3 regions of the Pectobacterium sp. HCp5_1 genome follow, and region 2 is predicted to be linked to each of the others. Evidence: riboswitches for the same ligand, from Rfam matches in the RefSeq annotation. Region 2 holds a riboswitch; each other region holds the start of a gene.
What was found. Region 2 has a riboswitch for thiamine pyrophosphate ahead of thiM (hydroxyethylthiazole kinase). Riboswitches for the same ligand answer to the same signal wherever they lie in the genome.
Positions count from the first base shown of each region.

Region 1: another riboswitch for thiamine pyrophosphate. It lies ahead of thiC (phosphomethylpyrimidine synthase ThiC); the one in region 2 lies ahead of thiM (hydroxyethylthiazole kinase).
Region 3: another riboswitch for thiamine pyrophosphate. It lies ahead of thiB (thiamine ABC transporter substrate binding subunit); the one in region 2 lies ahead of thiM (hydroxyethylthiazole kinase).

Region 1 covers NZ_JAUMIO010000050.1:3,993-11,882, forward strand. The annotation lists gene thiH (2-iminoacetate synthase ThiH) at 1-1,036, opposite strand, end outside; gene Q3A88_RS20500 (thiazole synthase) at 1,036-1,818, opposite strand; gene thiS (sulfur carrier protein ThiS) at 1,820-2,020, opposite strand; gene Q3A88_RS20510 (HesA/MoeB/ThiF family protein) at 2,017-2,796, opposite strand; gene thiE (thiamine phosphate synthase) at 2,798-3,439, opposite strand; gene thiC (phosphomethylpyrimidine synthase ThiC) at 3,436-5,391, opposite strand; TPP riboswitch at 5,506-5,660, opposite strand; gene Q3A88_RS20525 (Rsd/AlgQ family anti-sigma factor) at 5,783-6,244, opposite strand; gene nudC (NAD(+) diphosphatase) at 6,353-7,135, shown strand; gene hemE (uroporphyrinogen decarboxylase) at 7,284-7,890, shown strand, end outside.
Region 2 covers NZ_JAUMIO010000002.1:285,375-293,264, reverse strand. The annotation lists gene Q3A88_RS02860 (hypothetical protein) at 1-777, shown strand, start outside; TPP riboswitch at 985-1,081, shown strand; gene thiM (hydroxyethylthiazole kinase) at 1,119-1,913, shown strand; gene thiD (bifunctional hydroxymethylpyrimidine kinase/phosphomethylpyrimidine kinase) at 1,910-2,713, shown strand; gene psiE (phosphate-starvation-inducible protein PsiE) at 2,922-3,329, shown strand; gene yegS (lipid kinase YegS) at 3,358-4,272, opposite strand; gene yegQ (tRNA 5-hydroxyuridine modification protein YegQ) at 4,724-6,085, opposite strand; gene Q3A88_RS02830 (glutathione S-transferase family protein) at 6,298-7,257, opposite strand; gene Q3A88_RS02825 (GNAT family N-acetyltransferase) at 7,429-7,890, opposite strand, start outside.
Region 3 covers NZ_JAUMIO010000003.1:111,057-118,946, forward strand. The annotation lists gene ilvB (acetolactate synthase large subunit) at 1-1,360, opposite strand, end outside; gene Q3A88_RS21870 (ilvB operon leader peptide IvbL) at 1,471-1,578, opposite strand; gene Q3A88_RS03335 (family 43 glycosylhydrolase) at 2,065-3,687, shown strand; gene thiQ (thiamine ABC transporter ATP-binding protein ThiQ) at 3,692-4,402, opposite strand; gene thiP (thiamine/thiamine pyrophosphate ABC transporter permease ThiP) at 4,389-5,996, opposite strand; gene thiB (thiamine ABC transporter substrate binding subunit) at 5,972-6,955, opposite strand; TPP riboswitch at 7,036-7,133, opposite strand; gene sgrR (HTH-type transcriptional regulator SgrR) at 7,171-7,890, opposite strand, start outside.

The DNA of each region.
Region 1 (7,890 bases), on a different contig from region 2:
GCGAGTCATGCGGTGAAAACTGTTCCAGTTCCGGATGGTCGTCGGCGTAGCCACCCGGCTGGGTTTTGGAAAATGCGCTGACGTTGTTAATTGCGATAGGAATGGCATGATCGCGGAAGAAAGGCGACTCACGCGTGGATAGCGACAGCTCAATATCCGGCGACAGCAACCGGAATGCGCAAATCACCTGCATGAGCTGCGCTTCATCCATGAGCGACGCCGGTTCAATGCCGCCCGCACAGGGGCGCAGGCGCGGGAACGAGATAGAATAACGGCTCTGCCAGTAGCTCTGCTGTAAGTGCAGCAGGTGTTCCGCCACCATGTAGCAGTCGGTGCGCCAGCTATTGGACAGGCCGATTAAGGCACCCAGCCCGATCTTGTCGATCCCCGCACGACCCAGTCGATCCGGTGTGGCGAGTCGCCAGTGGAAATCCTGCTTTTGTCCTTTTAGATGGTGCAACTGATAGGTCGCCGGATGATAGGTTTCCTGATAGACCATCACGCCATCCAGACCCAGTGCTTTTAATTCGGCGTACTCGTCCTGCGACAAGGGCTGAACTTCAATCATCAGCGAACTGAAGAGCGGTCGGATCAGCGGAAAGACGCGACGAAAATAATCCATGCCTACTTTACGCTGATGTTCGCCAGTCACGAGCAACAGGTGTTCAAACCCCAGTTCCTTGATAGCGGCGCATTCACGCAGAATTTCTGCTTCATCCAGCGTTTTTCGCTTGATGTGGTTACTCATCGAAAAGCCGCAGTAGGTACAGTCGTTGGAGCACAGGTTGGACAGGTACAGCGGGACATAGAAGCTTACCGTATTGCCGAAACGCTGTCGGGTAAGCTGTTGCGCCCGCTGAGCTAGCGGTTCCAGATAGGTACTGGCGGCAGGTGAAATGAGCGCCATAAAATCGTCACGCGTCAGGTGTGGGGCAGCAAGCGCTCGTTCAACATCGCGTGTAGTTTTACCGTTGATGCGCAGCGTCAGGTCATCCCAGTCGAGCTGTTCCCAGACGGTTTGGAAATCGACGTTCATCACTTTGTCCCTTCTGTTTGCCGATGAAGAAAACCGGTGAGCGGGCTGGTGGCGCTGGCGACAAACTGCTTACTTCCCAGCCCGGCCTGACGGGCAAGCCCTCCGGCATCGACTGCCAGCCGGAATGCGTGTGCCATCGCCACGGGATCGCGAGCAACGGCGATGGCCGTGTTGACCAGAACGGCATCGGCTCCCATTTCCAGCGCATCAGCCGCATGGCTGGGTGCGCCAATACCCGCATCGACAATCACCGGAACGCGCGCCTGTTCGATGATGATGCGGAGAAAGTCACGCGTTTGCAGTCCCTGATTGGAGCCAATCGGTGCGCCCAGCGGCATCACCGCCGCGCAGCCGACTTCTTCCAGCCGTTTGCATAGTACCGGGTCGGCACCGCAGTAGGGCAGTACCGTGAATCCTTCTTTTACCAGCTGTTCGGCGGCTTTCAGGGTTTCGATAGGGTCGGGCAGCAGGTATTTCACATCGGGATGAATTTCCAGTTTCAGCCAGCGAGTATCCAGCGCCTCACGCGCCAGTCGGGCCGCAAAAATGGCTTCATCGGCCGTTTTGGCACCTGACGTATTCGGCAGCAGCTTAATGCCGAGCTGGCGTAGCGGGGCGAGAATGGCATCGTTGCCGCCGTTCAGGTCAACGCGTTTCATCGCCATGGTGACCATCTGCGAGCCAGAAGCCTCAAGTGCCGCTAGCATCAGTTCTGGCGTGGCGAATTTCCCGGTGCCGGTCAGCAGCCGTGAAGTGAATGTCGTATCGGCAATGTGCAGCATGTCATCCTCCCGCGATGGCCTGAAAAAGCAAAATATCATCACCGTCCTGCACCTGATGCTGTGACCAGATGGCGTGCGGGATAATGGTCTGGTTGATGGCCAACGCTGTACCAGGCTGGAGCCGATTGATCTCGCTCAGTAGCGCCTCAATCGTGATAGCTTCTGGGAATTCAAAGAGCTCATCATTCAGCGTGATTTTCATGCCGCGCCCCCGCATACCGGGCAATGGGGCGCGCGGGTTAGTTGAAGCGTGTTCCAGCTCTGCTGTTTGCCATTGAACATTCTCAGCTTGCCGTCCAACGCGGATGGCATACCAGCCAGCAGTTTGATCGCTTCCAGCGCCTGAAGTGTGCCAATCACGCCGACTACCGGCCCCAGCACGCCTGCGGTACGGCAGTTGCGCTGCGGTTCGGTTGTATCGGGATACAGGCAGGCGTAGCAGCCAGCGTGATAAGGCGGCGTGAAGACGGCGAGCTGGCCGCTGAAGCCGACGGCGCTCCCGCTGATGAGCGGCTTGCCTGCGCTAAAACAGGCGGCGTTAACCGCATGGCGAGTGGTCATGTTATCGCTGCAATCCAGCACCAGCTCGACGCGGCTAACGGCATGGTGTAACGCGTCACCGCTGAGCCTCTCGGTAATCGCAATCGCTTCTGAGTTCGGGTTTAACGCCTGTAGCTGGCGCTGGGCCAGCACGGCTTTGGGCTTGTCGGTATCGCTGGTGCGATACAGAATCTGACGTTGCAGGTTGCTGATGTGCAGTGCGTCATCGTCGGCAAGCAGCAGTGTGCCGACCCCGGCGGCCGCCAGATAGAGCGACGCGGGAGCACCCAGCCCACCTAGGCCCACCAGCAGAACGCGGGCGGCTTTGAGCTTCTCCTGACCTTCCGGGCCAATATCTTCCAGCATCAGCTGACGGCTGTAGCGCATGAACTCGCTATCGCTCAGTCCGGCAGACGTTGGATGGGGATTCGTTACCATGTCATGCCTCCCGTCCTTCAATCATCCTGAGCAGCGTCGCGGTTGCCTGCCGCCAGTCTGGTGCTTGCGTAATGGCGCTGACGACGGCAATGCTGCCGACACCCGTTTTCAGCACCGCAGGGACTCTGTCGGTGCTGATGCCGCCAATCGCCACGGTGGGAAAACGGCCTTGCAGATCGGAGATGTGGCGCGCCAGTTCGGCCAGTCCCTGCGGCGCTGATGGCATGTCTTTGGTTTGGGTTGGGAAAATATGCCCCAGCGCGATGTAGGACGGGCTGATCGCCACCGCACGCTCCAGCTCACGATCGTCGTGCGTGGAGACGCCTAACCGCAGGCCAGCTTGTTTAATCGCGGCCAGATCGGCGGTGTCCAGATCTTCCTGCCCCAGATGTACGCCGTATGCCTGATGTTTGACGGCTAAGCTCCAGTAGTCATTGATGAAAAGTTGCGCCTGATAGTGGCGACCCAAGGCGATCGCCTGGATCACCTCGGCTTCGGCTTGTTCATCTGACCGATCTTTGATTCTCAGTTGGATCGTTTTCACCCCGACGCCGAGTAGTCGTTCGATCCATTCCACGCTATCGACAACGGGATAAAGCCCCAGCCGCTGCGGCGTTGGGGCAAAGGGCGTCGAATCCATCATTTGCTTTCCTCGGTTTGCAGGCTGGTGGCGCTGTGATAAAGCTCGCTGCCGCGCGAGCGGAATTCCTGCGACATCTGTGCCATACCGACTTCAATCGGTTTAGCTTCCGCTTCCTGTTTTGCGGCGTAGTCGCGTACTTCCTGTGAGATTTTCATCGAGCAGAATTTAGGACCGCACATGGAACAGAAGTGGGCGACTTTACCGGATTCTTGCGGCAGGGTTTCATCGTGGTAGGCGCGTGCTGTTTGGGGATCGAGTGCCAGATTGAACTGGTCTTCCCAACGGAATTCGAAACGCGCTTTCGACATGGCGTTATCGCGGATCTGCGCACCGGGATGACCTTTCGCTAAATCGGCGGCGTGGGCGGCGATCTTGTAGGTAATCAGCCCCTGTTTAACGTCTTCTTTGTTCGGTAAGCCAAGATGTTCCTTCGGCGTCACGTAGCAGAGCATCGCGCAGCCGAACCAGCCGATCATGGCGGCACCGATGCCGGAGGTGAAATGATCGTAACCCGGTGCGATATCGGTAGTTAGCGGGCCGAGCGTATAGAATGGCGCTTCGTGGCAGTGTTCCAGCTCTTCGGTCATGTTGCGGCGGATCATCTGCATCGGAACGTGCCCAGGGCCTTCGATCATCACTTGTACGTCGTATTCCCAGGCGATTTTGGTCAGCTCGCCCAGCGTATGCAGCTCGGCAAACTGGGCTTCGTCGTTGGCATCCTGAATGGAACCGGGGCGTAAGCCGTCACCCAGTGACAGCGCGACGTCATAAGCGGCGCAGATTTCACAGATTTCACGGAAGTGTTCGTACAGGAAACTTTCTTTGTGATGCGACAGGCACCACTTCGCCATGATGGAACCGCCGCGTGAGACGATGCCGGTCAGGCGTTTGGCCGTCATCGGCACGTAGCGCAGCAGCACACCCGCGTGGATAGTAAAATAGTCCACCCCTTGCTCGGCCTGCTCCAGCAGCGTATCGCGGAACATTTTCCAGTTCAGGTTTTCCGCCACGCCGTTCACTTTCTCTAGCGCCTGATAAATCGGTACCGTCCCGATTGGCACGGGGCTGTTACGCAGAATCCACTCGCGTGTTTCGTGAATATAGCGACCGGTTGAGAGATCCATCACCGTATCCGCACCCCAGCGGGTAGACCAGACCAGCTTTTCCACCTCTTCTTCGATGGAGGAGGTCACGGCGGAGTTGCCGATATTGGCGTTAACCTTCACCAGAAAATTGCGACCGATGATCATCGGCTCTGATTCTGGATGGTTGATGTTGGAAGGGATAATGGCGCGACCGGCGGCCACTTCCTGACGGACAAATTCCGGTGTGATGTTCTCCGGCAGTAGGGCACCGAAACTTTGCCCCGGATGCTGCTGGCGCAGCACCTCACCGCGAATGCGTTCGCGTCCCATATTTTCGCGAATGGCGATAAATTCCATTTCGGGGGTAATGATCCCCTGTCGGGCATAGTGGAGCTGGGTAACGCGTTTGCCTGCTTTGGCACGCAGCGGCCGTGGCAAATGTTCAAAGCGCAGATGATCCAGACCGGCATCCGCCAGACGCTGCTGGGTGAAATCAGAGCTGACGCCAGATAGTGCTTCAGTGTCGTGGCGTTCTGCAATCCAGCTGGCGCGCAGCTTCGCTAGCCCAACGCGGACATCGGGTTGCGCAGCGGGATCGCCATAAGGCCCTGACGTATCGTAAACCGGGATTGGTTCATTGGGTTCGTATTGAGGGTTGTCTTTACTGCCGCCGAGTAACGTCGGGCTAAGCTGAATTTCTCGCATTGGCACGTGGATGTCATCACGTGAGCCCGCAAGGTAAATACGTTTGGAATTGGGAAAGGCGGTTCCCTGTAAGGTTTCAATAAACTGCTGGGCGGCGGCACGCTGTTCACGGCGACCCGATTTTGACGACACTGTTTTTATAGACAAAGGTTCTGTAGACATAGCAAGTTCCTGTAAGACGTAAAGGGAAGATTGCTTGTCTGGAGCCGGAGGGAGTAATAATGATATTGAGCGTCAGAGCAGGTATGTGGAAATACGCAGCCTTGGGCTCAATAGAGGTGCATTACTCTTGTTCCCTTCGCAGGTATTAACCCGATCAGGTTCCGCGGATCCCGAATTAACGGTCTCAGCCTGTGCGCTCATAAGTTTCGTCATAACGATTGATTTCGTAAAACAAAACACGAGCACGCTAGGCACTCCGACAAGATATGCCCGTCTCTTAAACGGGCCAATAAAACCCCTACACTGTATGTCGGCAAAACGCGGATGTCAAAGCGTGCCGCTTTTGCTTTTACAATGTGTGATGATGTCCTGAAATAACGTCAAATGACGGCTATTTGTCGTAAACCTGCTGAATCATTCTGTCTTCTAACGTAAAACGTTCTTCCAGCGCTTCGCCGACGTGGGAGAGTGCCTGCTGGAATTCGAGGCAGTTATCATGGTCGATGGCTGCCGCCAGATGGCTATCGTAAAACGTCATAATTTGCTGCGTGTTATTTTGCAGGGCGAGGTCGAGCTGGGTGGAAAGCGCTAATACTTGTTCGCTGTGCGTCGCTGCTTCATGCAGCATTTTTTCGTATAAATGAAAGTGGCCGGTAGAAAGATAGTCCACCAGATTCTGGCAAAAATTATCCAATGCCTCTTCATCCAGAAGAGAAAGCGTTTCCTTATTCGGCTTGATGCCAACCAGATGATAGTAAGCCACCAGAAGCTGCTTACGCGCTTGTAGCCATTGGTCGATTAACGCATTATTGCCACCAACGTATTCAGTTAGACTTTGTAGCTGGTTTAGCATTGTTGACTCCGTGAACGGTAAGAAATAACTGAAATCCCAGTTATAAAACTTATGTAATCACTCTGAATGTAAAATGCCAGTGAAGTGGCAGTGGAGCAATAAAAAGATATGGAACAGACGCTAAAAGGTGACGAAACCGGCTGGTGGGTGGTTAGCGACGCGGTACAAATCTGGCTCCCTCAGGGAGAATTGCCGCGCGGAACGGCTACGGCGTGGTCGTTGCAGGGGAAAACGGCTCGCCAAATCGGTGAATGGCAAGGACTGCCTGTCTGGCTGGTCTGCCAGGGCCGGGATTCTGATATGGCATCGGTTCGCCAGTTGCTCGATCAGGACGTAGGCTTATTCCAGCTGGCGGGGCGAGGCGTACAGCTGGCTGAATTCTATCGCTCTCATCGTTTTTGCGGTTATTGCGGCCATGAAATGGTGCGGAGTAAAACGGAGCTGGCGTGCTTATGTCACCACTGCAAAGAGCGCTATTATCCGCAGATCGCGCCTTGCATCATCGTCGCGATTCGCCGTGGCGAGGAAATTTTGCTGGCACAACACAATCGGCATCGCGGAAACATGTACACCGTGCTGGCCGGGTTTGTCGAAGTGGGCGAAACGCTGGAGCAGACGGTCGTGCGTGAGGTGATGGAAGAGAGCCAAATCCAGATAAAAAACCTGCGCTATGTGAGTTCGCAGCCTTGGCCATTCCCTCATTCACTGATGATGGCGTTTATGGCCGAGTATGCGGGCGGCGAAATCAAGCATGACCCGAAAGAGCTGCGTGACGCGGGCTGGTTCCGCTATGACCAACTCCCGCAGTTGCCTCCACCGGGCACCGTGGCGCGTCGGCTTATCGAAGATACGGTGGTACTGTGCCGCGCTTATCACGAGAACGAAGGCTGACGTGGTAGTATTGGCGTCATGAATGGCTCGTGTACACCGCGCACCTGCGTCATAGCGTATTCGCTTCATAAAGCGTTCGCCTTATAACGCATCCGTTTCATCACATCTATCCGGTGTAGAACCGCCGTGAGGTTGAAAGGAAAAGAACATGACTGATCTGAAAAATGATCGCTATTTGCGGGCGTTATTACGCCAACCCGTTGATGTCACCCCAGTGTGGATGATGCGTCAGGCGGGGCGTTATCTGCCGGAATATAAGGCAACGCGCGCGCAAGCGGGTGATTTTATGTCGCTGTGTAAAAACGCAGAGTTGGCTTGTGAAGTCACGTTACAACCTTTACGGCGCTATGCGCTGGATGCGGCGATCCTGTTCTCCGATATCCTGACTATCCCTGATGCGATGGGCTTAGGGCTTTATTTTGAAGCGGGGGAAGGTCCGCGCTTTCAGTCTCCGATCACGTCTCATGCCGATGTGGTTAACCTGCCGGTTCCCGATCCAGAGCAGGAACTCGGTTATGTGATGAACGCGGTGCGGACGATCCGTAAAAATCTCGCCGGGGAAGTGCCGCTTATCGGCTTCTCGGGCAGTCCGTGGACGCTGGCGACCTATATGGTTGAAGGCGGTAGCAGCAAAGCGTTTACCGTCATCAAGAAAATGATGTTCGCCGAGCCTAAAACGCTACACCTGTTGCTGGATAAGCTGGCTGATAGCGTCATTCTCTATCTCAACGCGCAGATTCGTGCGGGTGCGCAGG
Region 2 (7,890 bases):
GACAAGGGTATGACTAAGAACGAAGTTCTTGCCTATTACAAACATCTTAAAGATGACAATGCGCCTTTCTGTAGCTTGAGATGTGGACCTATTCAGTACAAACAATATTCATCTCAGGAAGATGCAAAAAAAGCGGTTGAAGACGAAGAGCTTATCGTCATAAGCGGTTTTCTTGAGTCTCGTCCAGACAACAACCCCAGAATGGATTCTGAAGGTGATGAAATACCTGTCGATTCGCATTTTGAGAGAAAAAATGGCAAAGAGGTTTCATTGCCCATTTCCCGCCATAATGGTGAATCTTTCAAGGTTCCCAGTCAGGTAACAAGTGTTCAGTCTCTATGCGTCAATTTCGATCACAATTATTACCGAGAGATTTACCTTATTGGTGAGGATGGTAGAGCTAAGCGTTATAGGTTGTGTGACTCGCTTAAGGAAATCAATGATATAACAGAGGGTTGCTCTGACCCAGCATTCTATTTTGGTAAGTTTTGGAAGATTGAACGGTTTTCAGGTCACAGCAATGTCTGGTTAAAGATCACCCAAGGATCATCATTTAAAGATTTCAGAATACGAATTACTAACGATACTGCTGATGGGAGAGGATTTTTCAATGAAAAAAACCTCGGTCGGATAGTTGTTTTTTACAGCCAGATCGATGAGGTTGGGATGGGATATATGACCCCTCAGCTAGGATGGGGGGAAGTGGCCCTATTACCTGCTAAATATGATGAATTTCTAATCAAAGATTACATGCTATCGCATCAAGGTGAGCAGTAGTTATCTGCTGTTCGTGAATAAATCGAACAAAATTATTAACCCTGTTTAAAAAGGTTTTTTATGCATGAAGCTGACCGATAAGTCAACTTTATGACGGAGCTGAACAAAGGGAAGAGATCATACAGCGTGAAGAAGCGATAGCCGGAAGGGCGAACTTGCATCAACAAGCTACTTCCCCTAATCTGGCAAAAATTAGAGATAAACGATTTAAATGACTCGGGGTGCCCTTCTTTGTGAAGGCTGAGAAATACCCGTACCACCTGATCTGGATAATGCCAGCGTAGGGAAGTCACGGTATGCCCCACCGGTTGCCGCCTTCTTCCACGCCGGTTGGGAGACTTATGAACACGCAACCCACCGACTTTTCTGCCGCTCAGGCAGCAACATCACTCACTCAATTCCGTTCTGCCTCGCCGCTGGTGCACTGTCTGACCAACGATGTGGTGCAATCTTTCACTGCTAATGTGCTGCTGGCGCTGAATGCGTCGCCTGCGATGGTGGTCGATCCCGAAGAAGCCGCGCAGTTCAGCGCGGTAGCCGATGCGCTGCTGATTAATGTCGGGACGCTGGAGCGTACGCGCGCTGAGGCGATGCGGGCGGCGGTAAACAGCGCGCATCAGGCGAATACACCGTGGGTGCTCGACCCGGTTGCCGTCGGTGGTTTGACCTTTCGTACTGAATTCTGTCGTGAACTGCTGGCGTGGAAACCCGCGGCGATTCGCGGCAATGCGTCTGAAATTATGGCGTTGGCGGGGTTATCCGCACAGGGGCGGGGCGTGGATAGCGCCGATGATTCTCTGGCGGCGCTCCCTGCTGCACGCGAACTGGCGCGGCAAGTGGGGACCATTGTTGCGGTGACCGGTGTGGTGGATTATGTCACGGACGGTGAACAAGACATCGCGGTATCCGGCGGCGATAGCATGATGACGCGCGTGGTCGGGACGGGCTGTGCGCTGTCGGCGGTCGTGGCGGGTTTCTGTGCTCTGGAGGGGGACCGATTATCCCACGTGGCGGCGGCGTGCTATGTCATGGCGTTAGCAGGGCAGCAGGCGACCTCGGTAGCGCAAGGAACGGGCAGTTTTATCCCCCATTTCCTCGATAGACTCTATACCCTGCGCGCGGAGGATCTGGCATGAAGCGTATCAATGCGTTGACGATTGCAGGCACCGATCCGAGCGGCGGTGCGGGTATTCAGGCGGATTTAAAAGCGTTTTCAGCCTTGGGCGCTTACGGCACCTCGGTCATTACCGCGCTGGTGGCGCAAAATACGCGCGGCGTGCAGTCCGTCTACCGGATTGAACCGGATTTTGTCGCAGCACAGCTGGATTCCGTGCTGAGCGATGTGCGTATCGACAGCGCCAAGATTGGGATGCTGGCACAGACCGATATTGTTGAAACCGTTGCCGAGCGCCTGCGTCGTTACGCGGTGCCTTTTGTGGTGCTGGACACCGTGATGCTGGCGAAAAGTGGTGATCCGTTACTTGCGCCGGAGGCGGTGGAATCGATCCGTCGTGAACTGCTACCGCTGGTGTCCCTGATTACGCCCAATCTGCCGGAAGCCGCCGCGCTGCTGAATACGTCACCTGCCGCTAACGAACGGGAAATGCGTGAGCAGGGGGAAGCGCTGCTGGCGATGGGCTGTCAGGTGGTGCTGATGAAAGGCGGTCACCTCAGCGAAGCGGAGAGCCCGGACTGGCTGTTCAGTCGACATGCTGAACCGCAGCGCTTTAGCTCTCCGCGCGTGAAGACACGCCATACGCACGGTACTGGCTGCACGCTGTCTGCCGCGCTGGCGGCGCTACGACCACGTCACGATAGCTGGGCGGAAACGGTCAAGGCAGCGAAGGACTATTTACAGCAGGCGCTACAGCAGGCCGACACGCTGGAGGTTGGGCACGGCATCGGCCCCGTTCATCACTTCCATCGCTGGTGGTAAATATTATATGCCCTCAATTCTTCACACTGCCGGCTTCCTGCCGCCTGAAATATGGCGGGTATAAGTAAATTGACTTGTACTTTGCGTGACACATTTGCCAGTAATTTCAAAGTAAATTAAGCGTCTTCGGCATAGACAGTGCGTGAACGTCCGGTTACTTTGCTGTGAAATCTTGGCGTTAATGTGAAATAGGGTGTGGGGATAACATATGGCAGGTTCTGCTCGCAGTGCGATGGCTGCCAAGGCGCTTCAGACGATACTCAATATCGGTCTGCTGGTGCTGGCGACTATTCTGGTGATTTTTTTAGTCAAGGAAACGTTTCATCTGGCGAAGGTGCTGTTGATCTCCAACGAGAAAGATTCCTCCTATCAACTGATAGAAGGCATTGTGATCTATTTCCTGTATTTTGAGTTCATTGCGCTGATCGTGAAGTATTTCCAGTCCGGCTATCACTTTCCGCTGCGTTACTTTATCTACATCGGCATTACGGCCATCATTCGCCTGATTATTGTCGATCACAAAAGCCCGTCGGATACGCTGGTCTATTCCGCGGCGATCCTGCTGCTGGTGGTGACTCTGTACCTGGCAAACAGTAATCGCCTGAAGCGGGAATAGTAGAAACAGGAATAGTCAAAATGCGCCGCTATTCCAGCAGCGAGCATTGCGGTGGCAGCCGACAGTGAATCGCTGCTGGAAGTACCTCGATATGGAAGCGTTTGGCGCTGAGCGGCTCGCCGTCCAGATTAAACGTCATATCGTCTGGGGCGGTGATCTCCAGCCACGGCAGGGTAGCGGAAATCATGTTCTGGTTTTCGCTACCGGTGAACCAGGCCTGCAACATATTCGGCAGCAGCTCGGTTGCCGACAGTACGCTTAATTCCAGTAGCCCATCGTTGATTAGCGCCTCTGGGCAAAGTTCCTGTCCGCCGCCAGCCTGACGACCGTTCCCCACCGCGATAACCAGCGTATCGCCTTCCCAGTGAAAATCTGGCCCGTGAATCTCACAGCGTTCGGATTGCAGCATGTCCATGCGAAAGAGCGCGTGCAGCACGTAAGACGCACTCCCCAGCGCCGCCTTCATTTTGGCCGGTGTTTCGGTGGTAATGCGCGTGGCGAAACCGCCCGTCGCCATGTTGATGAAATAGTGTTCGTCGTTCACTTTGGCGACATCGATGGCGGTAGCGCGGCCTTTGATCGCCAGCGTTAGCGCGTTGTGCATCTCCATCGGAATTTGACAACTGGTAGCGAAATCGTTGGCGGTACCCAGCGGCACAATTCCCAGACACGGACGTCCCAGACACGGACGCCCCGCTTCCGACTGCACCGCTAAGGCGGCGGCGACTTCATTAACGGTACCGTCACCACCGGCGGCGATCACGTTATCCGCGTTGAGCTGAATCGCCTCTTCTACATAGCGTTTGGCATCGCCGTATTCCCAGGTCACGCGGACATGCAGCGTATAGCCGTCCTTGCGTAGCTCATCAATGGCTTCGCGAAGTTCTTCATTACCCGCACTTTTTCCATTTAAAATCAGCAGTGTGATTGGATTTTTTTCCATGTCTTATTTCTCTGGCTGCGATGTTGTTAATACAGAAACGTTGCAGTTAATCATAGACACTAAATTGGTAGGCAGATATCAGAAGAGTCGGTGAATATACCCGTCATACTTCAAGTTGCATGTGCGGTGGGAAAATGCGTGGGCGGAAGAAAAAGAAAAGCCAGCTCAAGGGAGATTGAGCTGGCCAAGGAGGTGGTTCCTAGTAGTATCACTACGCTTATTTTTCGTTCTATGTTTTCTCAGCGACGCAATACTAACCACAAGACCGGCTAATTGATGTGATCTGTTTCTAATATTCGTAAAAAACCCTGAGCTTTGTAACGATACCTTCGGGCAACTGACGCCGTTATTCGCGGCAGGGAAAAGTGATAATAGGGGGGCATATCATAAGGAAAGAAGGGCTTACGAAGGGGATAGCCGGATGGTTGGGACATCCGGCTAGATTACCGGTTTATTCCACGTTAGGATTGCGCGTGGTGGTGCCCGGCAGATTGCGCAGCAGTAACGCATAATCCAGCGAGACATCGTCCGGCACGGGCAGATAGACGATATGGCCGTTACCCGGTGCGACATCGGTCGGCTGCCCTTTGGCATTCTGCATAGCGTCGATAGTGAATTGAATATTGCCGTTCGGCGTCATCATCTCCACGCTGTCGCCGCAGGAAAATTTGTTCTTCACATTGACTTCTGCCAGCCCATCGCGGCGTACGCCGGTGAATTCACCGACAAACTGCTGACGATCGGAAATGGAATAGCCGTAGTCGTAGTTCTGGTAATCTTCATGCACGTGGCGACGCAGGAAGCCTTCGGTATAACCACGGTGTGCCAGACCTTCCAGCGTTTCCAGCAGCGTTGAATCGAACGGTTTCCCTGCGACAGCATCGTCAATGGCGCGGCGATAAACCTGTGCGGTACGAGCGCAATAATAGAATGACTTGGTGCGGCCTTCGATTTTCAGCGAATGAACCTGCATTTGCGTCAGGCGTTCAACGTGCTGAATGGCACGCAGATCGCGGGAGTTCATGATGTAGGTGCCGTGCTCGTCTTCAAATGCGCTCATGTACTCGCCGGGACGCATGTTTTCTTCCAGCATAAAGACTTTGTCGGTCGGTTCTCCGATGCCCAGAGCGGGTTCAACGTTTTTCACCGCGATAGGTTCGTGCTGATGGACGATATTCCCGACCTCGTCCTCTTTACCTTCCTGAACCTTATATTCCCAGCGGCAGGCGTTGGTGCAGGTGCCCTGATTCGGATCGCGTTTGTTGATGTAGCCGGACAGCAGGCAGCGACCGGAATACGCCATGCACAGCGCGCCGTGAACGAAAATCTCCAGTTCCATATCCGGGACGTTCTGGCGGATTTCTGCAATCTCTTCCAGCGACAGTTCGCGGGACAGAATCACACGCGTCAGCCCCATTTGCTGCCAGAATTTCACCGTCGCCCAGTTGACCGCGTTGGCCTGAACGGAAAGGTGAATATCCATCTGTGGGAAGTTTTCCCGCACCAGCATAATCAGGCCCGGATCGGACATGATCAGCGCATCAGGCCCCATTTCGATCACGGGTTGCAGATCGCGCAGGAAGGTTTTCAGTTTGGCATTGTGCGGCGCAATGTTAACGACGACGTAGAATTTCTTGCCCAGTTCATGCGCTTCGTTAATGGCTTGCGCCAGCGTCTGATGGTTGAATTCGTTATTGCGCACGCGCAGGCTGTAGCGGGGTTGACCGGCATAAATCGCGTCCGCGCCATAGGCAAAGGCGTAGCGCATATTTTTCAGCGTACCGGCCGGAGAAAGCAGTTCCGGTTTAAACATGGTATCTCTCGATTCTGATCACAAGTCAGGCTGCTCCACGGCGGGAACAGTAAAGGCGGAGGATTCTAGCGCTAATAGGGGGAAATTGCAGTAGACGACACACGAAACGTAGGCCTATTGTTTGACGTAAATCAATTGTTTGACGTAAATCAATTTTTTGACCTAAATAAAGAACGGCCTGCCATTAATAGAGCAGGCCGGATAAAGCAGGATTAACGCGTCGCGATACGGGATTTTCCGAACGTTTCGCGGTTGTGGAGCTGATATAAATCGACCTGTGGGCCAACTGGCACAATCTGCGTCGGGTTCAGCCAGGCAATACCGTAATAGCCTGCTTTGATGTGGTTGATATTGACCGTCTCCGCAACGCCCGGCCACTGGTACAGTTCGCGCAGGTAGTTCGACAGGTTCGGGTAGTCGGCAATGCGCTTCAGGTTACATTTGAACGCGCCGTGGTAGGCCACGTCAAAACGCACCAGCGTGACAAACAGACGCCAGTCGGCTTCGGTCAGCGTGTCGCCGAGCATATAACGGTGGCTGCCAAGATGCTCGTCCAGTTCGTCCAACGTGGCGAAGAGCGTGGTGACGGCATCGTTATAGTGTTCCTGCGTTTTGGCGAACCCGGTCTTATACACGCCGTTGTTGACGTTGTGGTACACGGTTTCGTTCCAGCGGTCGATCTCAGCGCGCAGTTCCGACGGGTAGAAATCGAGGTGGTTGCCAGTCAGATCGTTAAATTCGCTGTTCAGCATGCGGATGATATCCGCCGATTCGTTGTTCACGATGCGGCCTTCCACCCGATCCCACAGCACAGGCACCGACACCTTTCCGGTATAGTCGGGCACGCTGGCGGTGTAGAGCTGGTGCAGGTAGTTAATCTCACCCACGTGCCCGCCGGCATCCTGCGGGGTAGCAAATTCCCAGCCGTTATCCGCGATGCGCGGGTTGGCAACGGAGAGCGAAATGATGTTCTCCAGCCCTTTCAGTTTGCGGAAAATCAGCGTGCGCGACGCCCACGGGCAGAGATAGGAGACAAAAAGCTGGTAACGACCGGCTTCTGGTACCAGCTCGGTTTGCCGAAATTTGGTTTCTTCACGGTGGAATGCCCCGTTTTTGATCTCTTCCGCCGCGACATCGCCGTTAACCCATTTGCCATTCACTAAGCCTGACATCGTTTTTCCCCTCATCTGTTCTGTTGCAGGTGACCCAAGTCCCGCACACCGTGCGGGGTGATACCCGTTATTATTGTAGGCTTAAAAGAGTAACAGCCTTGGGAAAAGAGAAAATGACAAAATTTTCATTAAGTCAGACAGTATTTTTGACCAGACTGGGAAGGGGGGTGGCTAACGTTTAGCCGCCAGCAGGCCGTATAGCGCAGAGTCGGACACCTCGCCGTCGACGATCCAACGCTGTTTCAATAGCCCTTCCTGCGTGAATCCCAGTCGTTCCAGCGAGCGGGCTGACGCCACATTGCGGGGATCGATTTCGGCTTCCAGTCGGCTGAGTCCCGCTGTTTCAAAGGCAAAATCCCGCAGCGCAGAGAGTGCTTCCGCCATATAGCCTTTGCCTTGCGCGCTCGCCGCCAGACAGTAGCCGATTTCGGCGCGTTTAGACTCAATCTCAAGGTTGAACAGCACGCAGGTGCCGATCAGTTCGCCGCTTTCTTTAACTTCCAGACCCAGCTTCATGTGTTGCCCGGCGCACAGCGCGCTCCAGTATTCGTCAATCGCGTCGTGCGCCTGCTCGATGTGTTGCCAGGGCGGATGGTTCCAGAAGCGCATCACAACCGGATCGGACATAAAGGC
Region 3 (7,890 bases), on a different contig from region 2:
GTCCTTCTTCTGCCGCGGTCGCCATTTCCTGAATATTCATCATCAGGCTGCCATCACCCGAGAAACACACCACGGTGCGATCCGGTTCAGCCAGCGCCGCGCCAATCGCCGCAGGCAGGCCAAAACCCATCGTCCCAAACCCGCCGGATGTCAGCCACTGGCGTGGACGACGCAGCGGATAAGACTGTGCGACCCACATCTGATGCTGGCCGACATCGGTCGTGATGATGGCATCATCCGTCAGCGCCTGTGCCGTGGCCTGAACCAGACCATAATGACTCAATGGATCGTCAGCGCCCGGCATGCTGAACGGAAATTCCTGTTGCAGACCACGGACGGTGGTGCGCCATACGTCACGCTGCTGCGGCGTAATCTGTGGCAGCAGCTGATCCAGCGCCTGTGCGACATCCGCGTTGATCGCCACGTGCGGTTGGCGGATCTTGCCCAACTCGGCGGGATCGATATCGATGTGAATGATGCTGGCCTGCGGGCAAAACTGTTCCGCTTTACCAATCGCGCGATCGTCAAAACGCGCACCCAACACAATTAACAAATCTGCCTGCTGTAAGATCAGATTGGTTGATCGTGCGGCGTGCATACCCAACATCCCGAGCGACAGAGGGTGATCGACGGGCATGGTTCCCAGCGCCATCAGCGTCATGGTGGTTGGCAGGCTGGAGCGTTCCGCCAGTTGAATCGCTTGTTCGTGCGCGGCGCTGCTAATGATCCCACCGCCCAGATAGAGCACCGGACGCTGAGCCGCATTAATCATGGCCGCAGCACGCTCGATTTCCTGCTGGGCGATGGCGGGCGGCGTATCGAGAGGGAAGACGTCCGGCAGTTCGCTCAGTTCAATGGTCGCATTCTGAATGTCTTTTGGAATATCAATCCACACGGGGCCAGGGCGGCCCGACTGCGCGATGCGAAAGGCTTCCGGGATCACGCGCGGCAGTTCGTTGATGTCGCGAACCAGATAGTTATGTTTGGTGACGGGAATAGAGATGCCGTAGGTGTCGACTTCCTGAAACGCATCGGTACCGATCATGCTGGAAGGCACCTGACCAGTGATACACACCAGCGGGATCGAATCCAGTTTGGCATCGGCGATGGCGGTGAGCAGGTTGGTCGCCCCCGGTCCGCTGGAAGCCATACAAACCGCCGCGCGTCCGCTGGCTCGCGCCATGCCTTGTGCCATAAATCCAGCGCCTTGCTCGTGGCGAGCCAGAACGTGGCGAATAGTCTTACTCTGACCCAGTGCATCATATAACGGCAGGGCCGCGCCGCCGGGAATGCCCGCTACGGTGGTGATGCCCTGCTGTTCGAGCAGCCGAACAATTAACTGAGCGCCTGTATAACGCATGTTTACATCCTTCATCAGGGCCGGTGCGGTGTCGGAGCGGGGAGGGTAAAAACAAGAAACCCCGCTCGGCTTGCGCCGGCGGGGTTTGAGAATCTTCGATTCGGAACCCGTTACGGCGCGCTGCCGACGACGACCACGACGACCACGCGCACGACGACGACCGCGTCAACATGCGCGGTGCTTAGTAGTGCTGAAGTGGAAGAAGAATAGTGCGTCACGGGAATCCTATTTATGTTCTAGTGAATTATTTATGGCCGAATGTTGTGTTCGAATGAGTTATTCACTCGCCAACTCATATAAGCACAGCAGTACAAAAAGACACAATACCTACAAGGGATAAAAACTGAATATGTCGAATTGGTCACAGTATACCCGTCATACTTCGAGTTGCATGTGCGTTGGCTGCGCTCAAATACTCGGCCCGTCGTGGGCCTCGCCCTGAAGGGCCGCTGCAAGCAGCGTTCAAATCTGCTCCCAGCAGATTTGTCAACCGAATCACTTACTTGAGTAAGCTCATCGGGATTCCCTCACTTGCCGCCTTCCTGAAACTCGAATTATTTAGGGTATATATTGGTATTTCACCGCACGATTACCGCCTGATTTTTCGCCGTATAACCGAGAGAAGCGTGACTGTTTTCACAATTGGAACAGGGTTTCAATGTTATAAATTATAAAATAATCATTGGGATAGTGGGTGGTGATAAATGGGCGTGTCCCGAGCGGTAGGGAAAGGCGTATTAAGCGGTATCTTATTGATGGCAATGAGTATCGGCACGGCGATGGCCTGTCAGGCTGGCCCTGCTAACGAATGGAAACGGGGTATTGAACAGCAGCGTCAGGCGGATTTGGGCAATGGCTGTTATCTCAATCCGATTATTGCGGGCGATCATCCTGACCCCACGATTATCAAAGACGGGGATGACTATTACATGACGTTCTCGTCATTTGACGACATCCCCGGGCTGTTGATTTGGCATTCTCGCGATTTAGTGAACTGGGAACCGCTTGGCCCAGCAATAACGACGCCTGTCGATGCGATCTGGGCACCGGATTTGGTGAAACACAACGGCAAGTATTATATCTACTTCACCACAAACCGGATTATCGACGCCAAAGGGACGAAAAAGAAGACGCTGTATGTGATTACCGCCGATGATATCCACGGCCCGTGGACGCTGCCGAAGGATACGGGCTTGAAAAACCCGGCCAGCGATCCCGGCCACGTCGTGGGAGAGGATGGCAAGCGTTACATCTTTATGTCTGGTGGCAACCGCGTGCAATTAACGGACGACGGGCTGTCGACGGTCGGCGACATGGCGGTGGTCTATCAGGGATGGCAGTACCCGGAAGAGTGGGATGTGGAAAGCTTCTCGCAGGAAGGGCCTAAGATGCTGCGCCACGGCGACTACTTCTATATGGTGCTGGCGGAAGGCGGAACGGCTGGGCCACCAACCGGGCACATGGTGATTGCCGCGCGATCTAAATCGATCAACGGACCGTGGGAAAACTCGCCGCATAACCCGATTATCCGCACGCAGGATCGTTCAGAGAAGTGGTGGTCACGCGGTCATGCGACGCTGATCGACGGGCCGGATAAAAATTGGTACATGGTGTATCACGGCTATGAAAACGGCTTTATGACGCTGGGGCGGCAGGCGATGCTGGAGCCAATTGTCTGGGGCGATGACGGCTGGTTTACGTCTGCCGGATTTGATACCGGCAAACCGATTCGCAAGCCGACAGGGGGCGAAGCGGTGCCTCACGGCATTGGCTGGTCTGATAGCTTTACCGACGAGAAATTTCCGGCACGCTGGCATTTCTACCGCGCCAATGCGGAAGAGCTAAAGCGGGTTACGCTTAGCGACGGCAAGCTGCACTTGAAGGCAAAAGGCACGTCGCCGAAAGATAGCGCGCCGCTGACGATGATCCCCGGCGATCAGGCTTACCAGATTGAAGTGACAGCGAACTTTGCTCCCGGCGCGCAGGCTGGTTTATTGCTGTTCTACAACGCGAAGCTATATGTCGGGCTGTCGTTTAATCAGGATGGCACCGTCATGCATCGCTACGGGCTGGAAAGGGCGGAGAAGAAATTGCCGCATATTACGGGCAATGAGGTACAGATTCGGATGAAAAACGATCGCCATATCGTGACGTTCTACACCCGAACCTCGGATCAGGAACCGTGGAAAAAATACCCGGTGCAGATGGAAGTGTCCGGCTACCATCACAACGTCGCGTATGATTTCCTCAGTCTGCGGCCTGCCCTGTATGCTTCAGGCGAAGGCGAGGTGACGTTCAGCAACCTGCGCTACCAGGCGTTGCCTTAGCTTCTCAATCCGAAGACGGACGTGAAATTCCCAGGATGGCGGCTGCTTCAGCGCTGCCATCCTGTAGCGCCTGAGTCGGCCCGTCATAATAAATCTGTCCGTCCACGATCAGCACCGTACGCTTCGCGATCCGCATGGCATCATCCAGATTGTGAGACACCATCAACAGCGTGAATTCACGCTCCTGACACACGCTCTCAACCAGATCGAGCATCTCCTGACGCAGCGCAGGATCGAGCGCTGAGAAGGGTTCATCCAGCAGCAGAATAGGCTGGTGGCGCACCAGACAGCGTGCCAGTGCCGCGCGCTGGCGCTGCCCGCCGGACACCTGCGACGGCAGACGATCCAGAAGATCTGCCAGACCGACCCGATCGGCGATCTGCCGTAACGTTTCACGCTGTGTGGCACTCAGTCGCAGGCCGGGATGTAGCCCCAGCGCGATGTTCTGTCCGATCGTCAAATGAGGAAACAGGTTATTTTCCTGAAACAGAATCGACACCGGTCGTTTAGCGGGAGGTGTCTCGCGGTGAGGTTCGCCGTTAAGCCGTAATTCCCCGCTGTCTGCCATCAGGAAACCGGCAACCAGATTCAGCAGTGTACTTTTCCCTGCGCCGCTAGGGCCGAGGATGGCGATGCGCTCGCCCGGTTTGACGTGAAAATCAAAACGCATGGGCAAGTGCTGATAAAAGTAGGTCAATTTCTCAAGCGCGATCATGACGGCCTGCCAGTTTCTCAATCAGGGTAAATAACATAAAGCACAGCAGCATTAAGAGCAGCGCCGTGACTGCGCCGTCGGCGCTGCGATAGGAACCAATTTGCTGGTACAGGTAGAACGGCAGCGTGCGGAACTGCTCATTGCCGAACAGCGCGATAACGCCGAAATCCCCGATCGACAGCACGCAGGCAAAGGCTAACGCCTGCGCCAGCGGCTGTTTCAGCGCGGCGAGTTCGATCAGCTTCAATCGCTGCCAGCCGCGAATATCCAGTGACGTGCAGAGTCGGTTGTAACGCTCGGCAACGTCAAGCATGGGGTTTTCCAGCACTTTGATCGCGTAGGGAATCGCCATCAGCGCGTTGGTGAACACCACCAGTGCGTAAGGGGATTGCGGCAACCCGATGCTGTTATTCAGCAGCAGGAAAAAGCCGGTTGCCAGCACAATACCGGGCATGGCGAGGATGAGCATACCGCTCAGGTTCATCAACTGCCCGTAGAGTGGCTTCTGGCGTAGCTTGAGCTCGCGGCTGCTCCAGAGCAGCATCATGGTCAGTACCAGACACAGGAGTCCTGCGCCTAAGGCGATGCGCAGCGAGGTAAACAGCGTTTGCCAGAGCACAGGCTGTTGCAGCACGGTAACCAGCGATCGGTTCACGCCATCTACTACCACGGCCAGCAAAGGAGGGACGACCAGCAACAACAGTGCACCAATCAGCACGCCATCGGTGAGGCGGCTTAAAGCGCTATCTTGCGGGTTGCGCCAGGCAAGCTGTTGTGTGCTGCCGACGGGCAGAATGCGCCCCAGCCGCTGGCTCAGCAGTACCAAACCAAGACAGCAAACCATCTGGATTAACGCCAGCAGCGCCGCGCGCCCCGGATCGTAATCAAAGCTTAATGCCTGATAGATAGCCAGCTCGATCGTGGTTGCCTGCGGGCCGCCGCCCAGCGACAGCACGGTGGCGAAGCTGGCGAAGCAGAGCATAAAAATCAGCGCGCCAGTGGGTAAAATCTGCCGGCGCAGGGCGGGCCATTCCAGCAGCCGGAAATGCTGCCAGCTGTTCATGCCCAGATTCGCGGCCAATTGACGCTGCTCGGTAGCGATGCCTTCCAGCGACTGCAACAGCAATCGGGTTGCCAGCGGCAGATTAAAGAAGACGTGCGCCAGCAGAATGCCCTGCAACCCATAGGGCGAAAATGTATATTTCAGGTCAAACCAGCCCAGCGCAGAGGCCAGCCAGCCTTGGCGACCGTAAACGCTGAGCAGGCCAAAAACGGCGACCAGCACGGGCAGCACCAGCGTCATCGCGCATAGGCGCAGCAGCCAGCGATGGCCGGGAAAGCGTCGCCGGTACAGCGCTCTGGCGAGAAACATGGCCGGAACGGTAGAGAACAGTGCGGAGAGAAAGGCCTGCCAGAAGGTAAACCGAATGACATGCCAGAGATAGCTGTCATGCCATAGCGTGCGCCACTGGCTTTCGGGTGCCTGTAGCCACAGGGCACCGAAAGCCAGTGTGGCAACGGAAATTAACAGCGTGGTGGCCAGTAGCCCTGGCCACAGACGTCCGCCGATCAGTGGCTGACGGCGCGTTGCCATGCCTGAATCCACCGCGTCCTTTGGTCAGCGACTTCCTGAGCGCTGAACTGCATGGCTTTTTCCGGCACCGCGAGCGTCGCGAAGCCTGCTGGCAGATCGGTTTTCACCGCCGGATACATCCAGTTTGTGGTAGGGATCGCCTGCTGGAACGTTGGGCTCAGGATGAACTGCATAAAGCGTTTTGCCAGTTCGGGATTTTTGCTGGAAGCCAACTGTCCGGCGACTTCAATTTGCAGATAGTGCCCTTCGCTGAAGGTCGCTGCCGCGTAGTTGTCTTTCTTCTCTTCAATGATGTGATAGGCTGGCGATGTGGTGTAACTCAGCACCAGATCCGCTTCCCCTTTCAGGAACAGACCGTAGGCTTCGCTCCAACCTTTGGTGACGGTAACGGTTTTTTTCGCTAGTTTCTGCCAGGCTTGCGGCGCATCATCGCCATACACTTTCTGCATCCACAGCAGCAGCCCCAGTCCTGGCGTGCTGGTGCGTGGATCCTGATAGATCACTTTCCACGGTTCGTTGCTGTCCACCAGCTCATGTAGGCTTTTCGGCGGGTTCTTCAGCGTGTTTTTGTTATACACAAACGCGAAATAGCCGTAGTCATAAGGCACGAACGTCTTATTGTTCCAGCCGCCCGGCACCGTGACGGCGCGGGTGTCCAGATTGTGTGGCGCAAACAGGCCGGTTTGTTCCGCCGCCTGCAACAGGTTGTTGTCCAGCCCCAGAATGATATCCGCTTTGCTGTTCTTGCCTTCCATACGCAGACGGTTCAGCAGTGAGGCACCATCTTCCAGCGCGACGAAGTTCAGCTCGCACTCGCACTCTTTTTCAAACGCGGTCTTGATGACAGGGCCTGGACCCCACTCGGAAGCGAATGAATCGTAGGTATATACGGTAAGCGCAGGCTTGGCGAACGCCGACGCTGAGAGCAGTAGCAGGCAAGACAGGCTGGTTTTCAGCACGGTGGCTGAACGCGGTAATAATTGATTTAACACTTTGCACTCCTGAGAATCATAGGGTGGCAAAGGACTTTGAGGCAGCAATGAGCAGCACTCTCAAATCCCTTCGCCGGTATTAACCGGATCAGGTTCGACGGGTATCTTCTCAGCGAAAAATATTTCCGCACCCCGTTGAGAACGGCACATTGTAAAGGGTTAAGTCGGGCAGCGAAAGGCTCTCAGCGTTCCGGCGGCGCGAACCAGGCGGATTTAAAATCAAACCAGCCCAGCATATTCATCCTGACGCCGCGCATACTGCGCTGCCCCTGAAGCTGTAGCCAGTGATGCAGAAGAGGGTGCAGTTGGCCGCTGGCGATCAGCTTTTCACACCACTCTGCCATCGGCAGCGAGTGATTGCGCCACTGCTGCGCGTCCGCGTGCAGATCGTCATTCAGACAGTGCTGCGCCAGCGGGAGTTCGTAGAGCATCGCGAACAGGGAGAATTCGATCGGCAGGTAACAATTCAGGCTACCAAACCAGATATCGCTGTCGGCATTGCCCTGATACCAGTCTTCGTAGCTGACCGTCTGAATATGTAATGTGACGCCGTGTTGTGCCAGCAGTGTGTGCATTATCTCGCTTAATATCCGATATTCAGGGTGTGCCTGATAGAACGTGAGCGTGACGTCCGTTAGCCCTTTCGGCATGGATTGTGGTACATCGGGATGGTGATGGTGCCAGCGCGGCAGCAAACTGTAGGCGGGAGACCAGTCACGCTGGTTGCTGATATTGGCGTGGTTGAGTAGCGAAATAGGGTTAAAGACCTGCCTGAGCCATCGCTGAGCTTCCGGTCGTGATGCTAACGGCGAACGCTTATCGAACAGCAGGAAATAGCCGCCTTCTTCCATCCGGCTTTCCAGCTGTTCGTGACGAGAATTGTCAGACTGGAGTTGGATAGA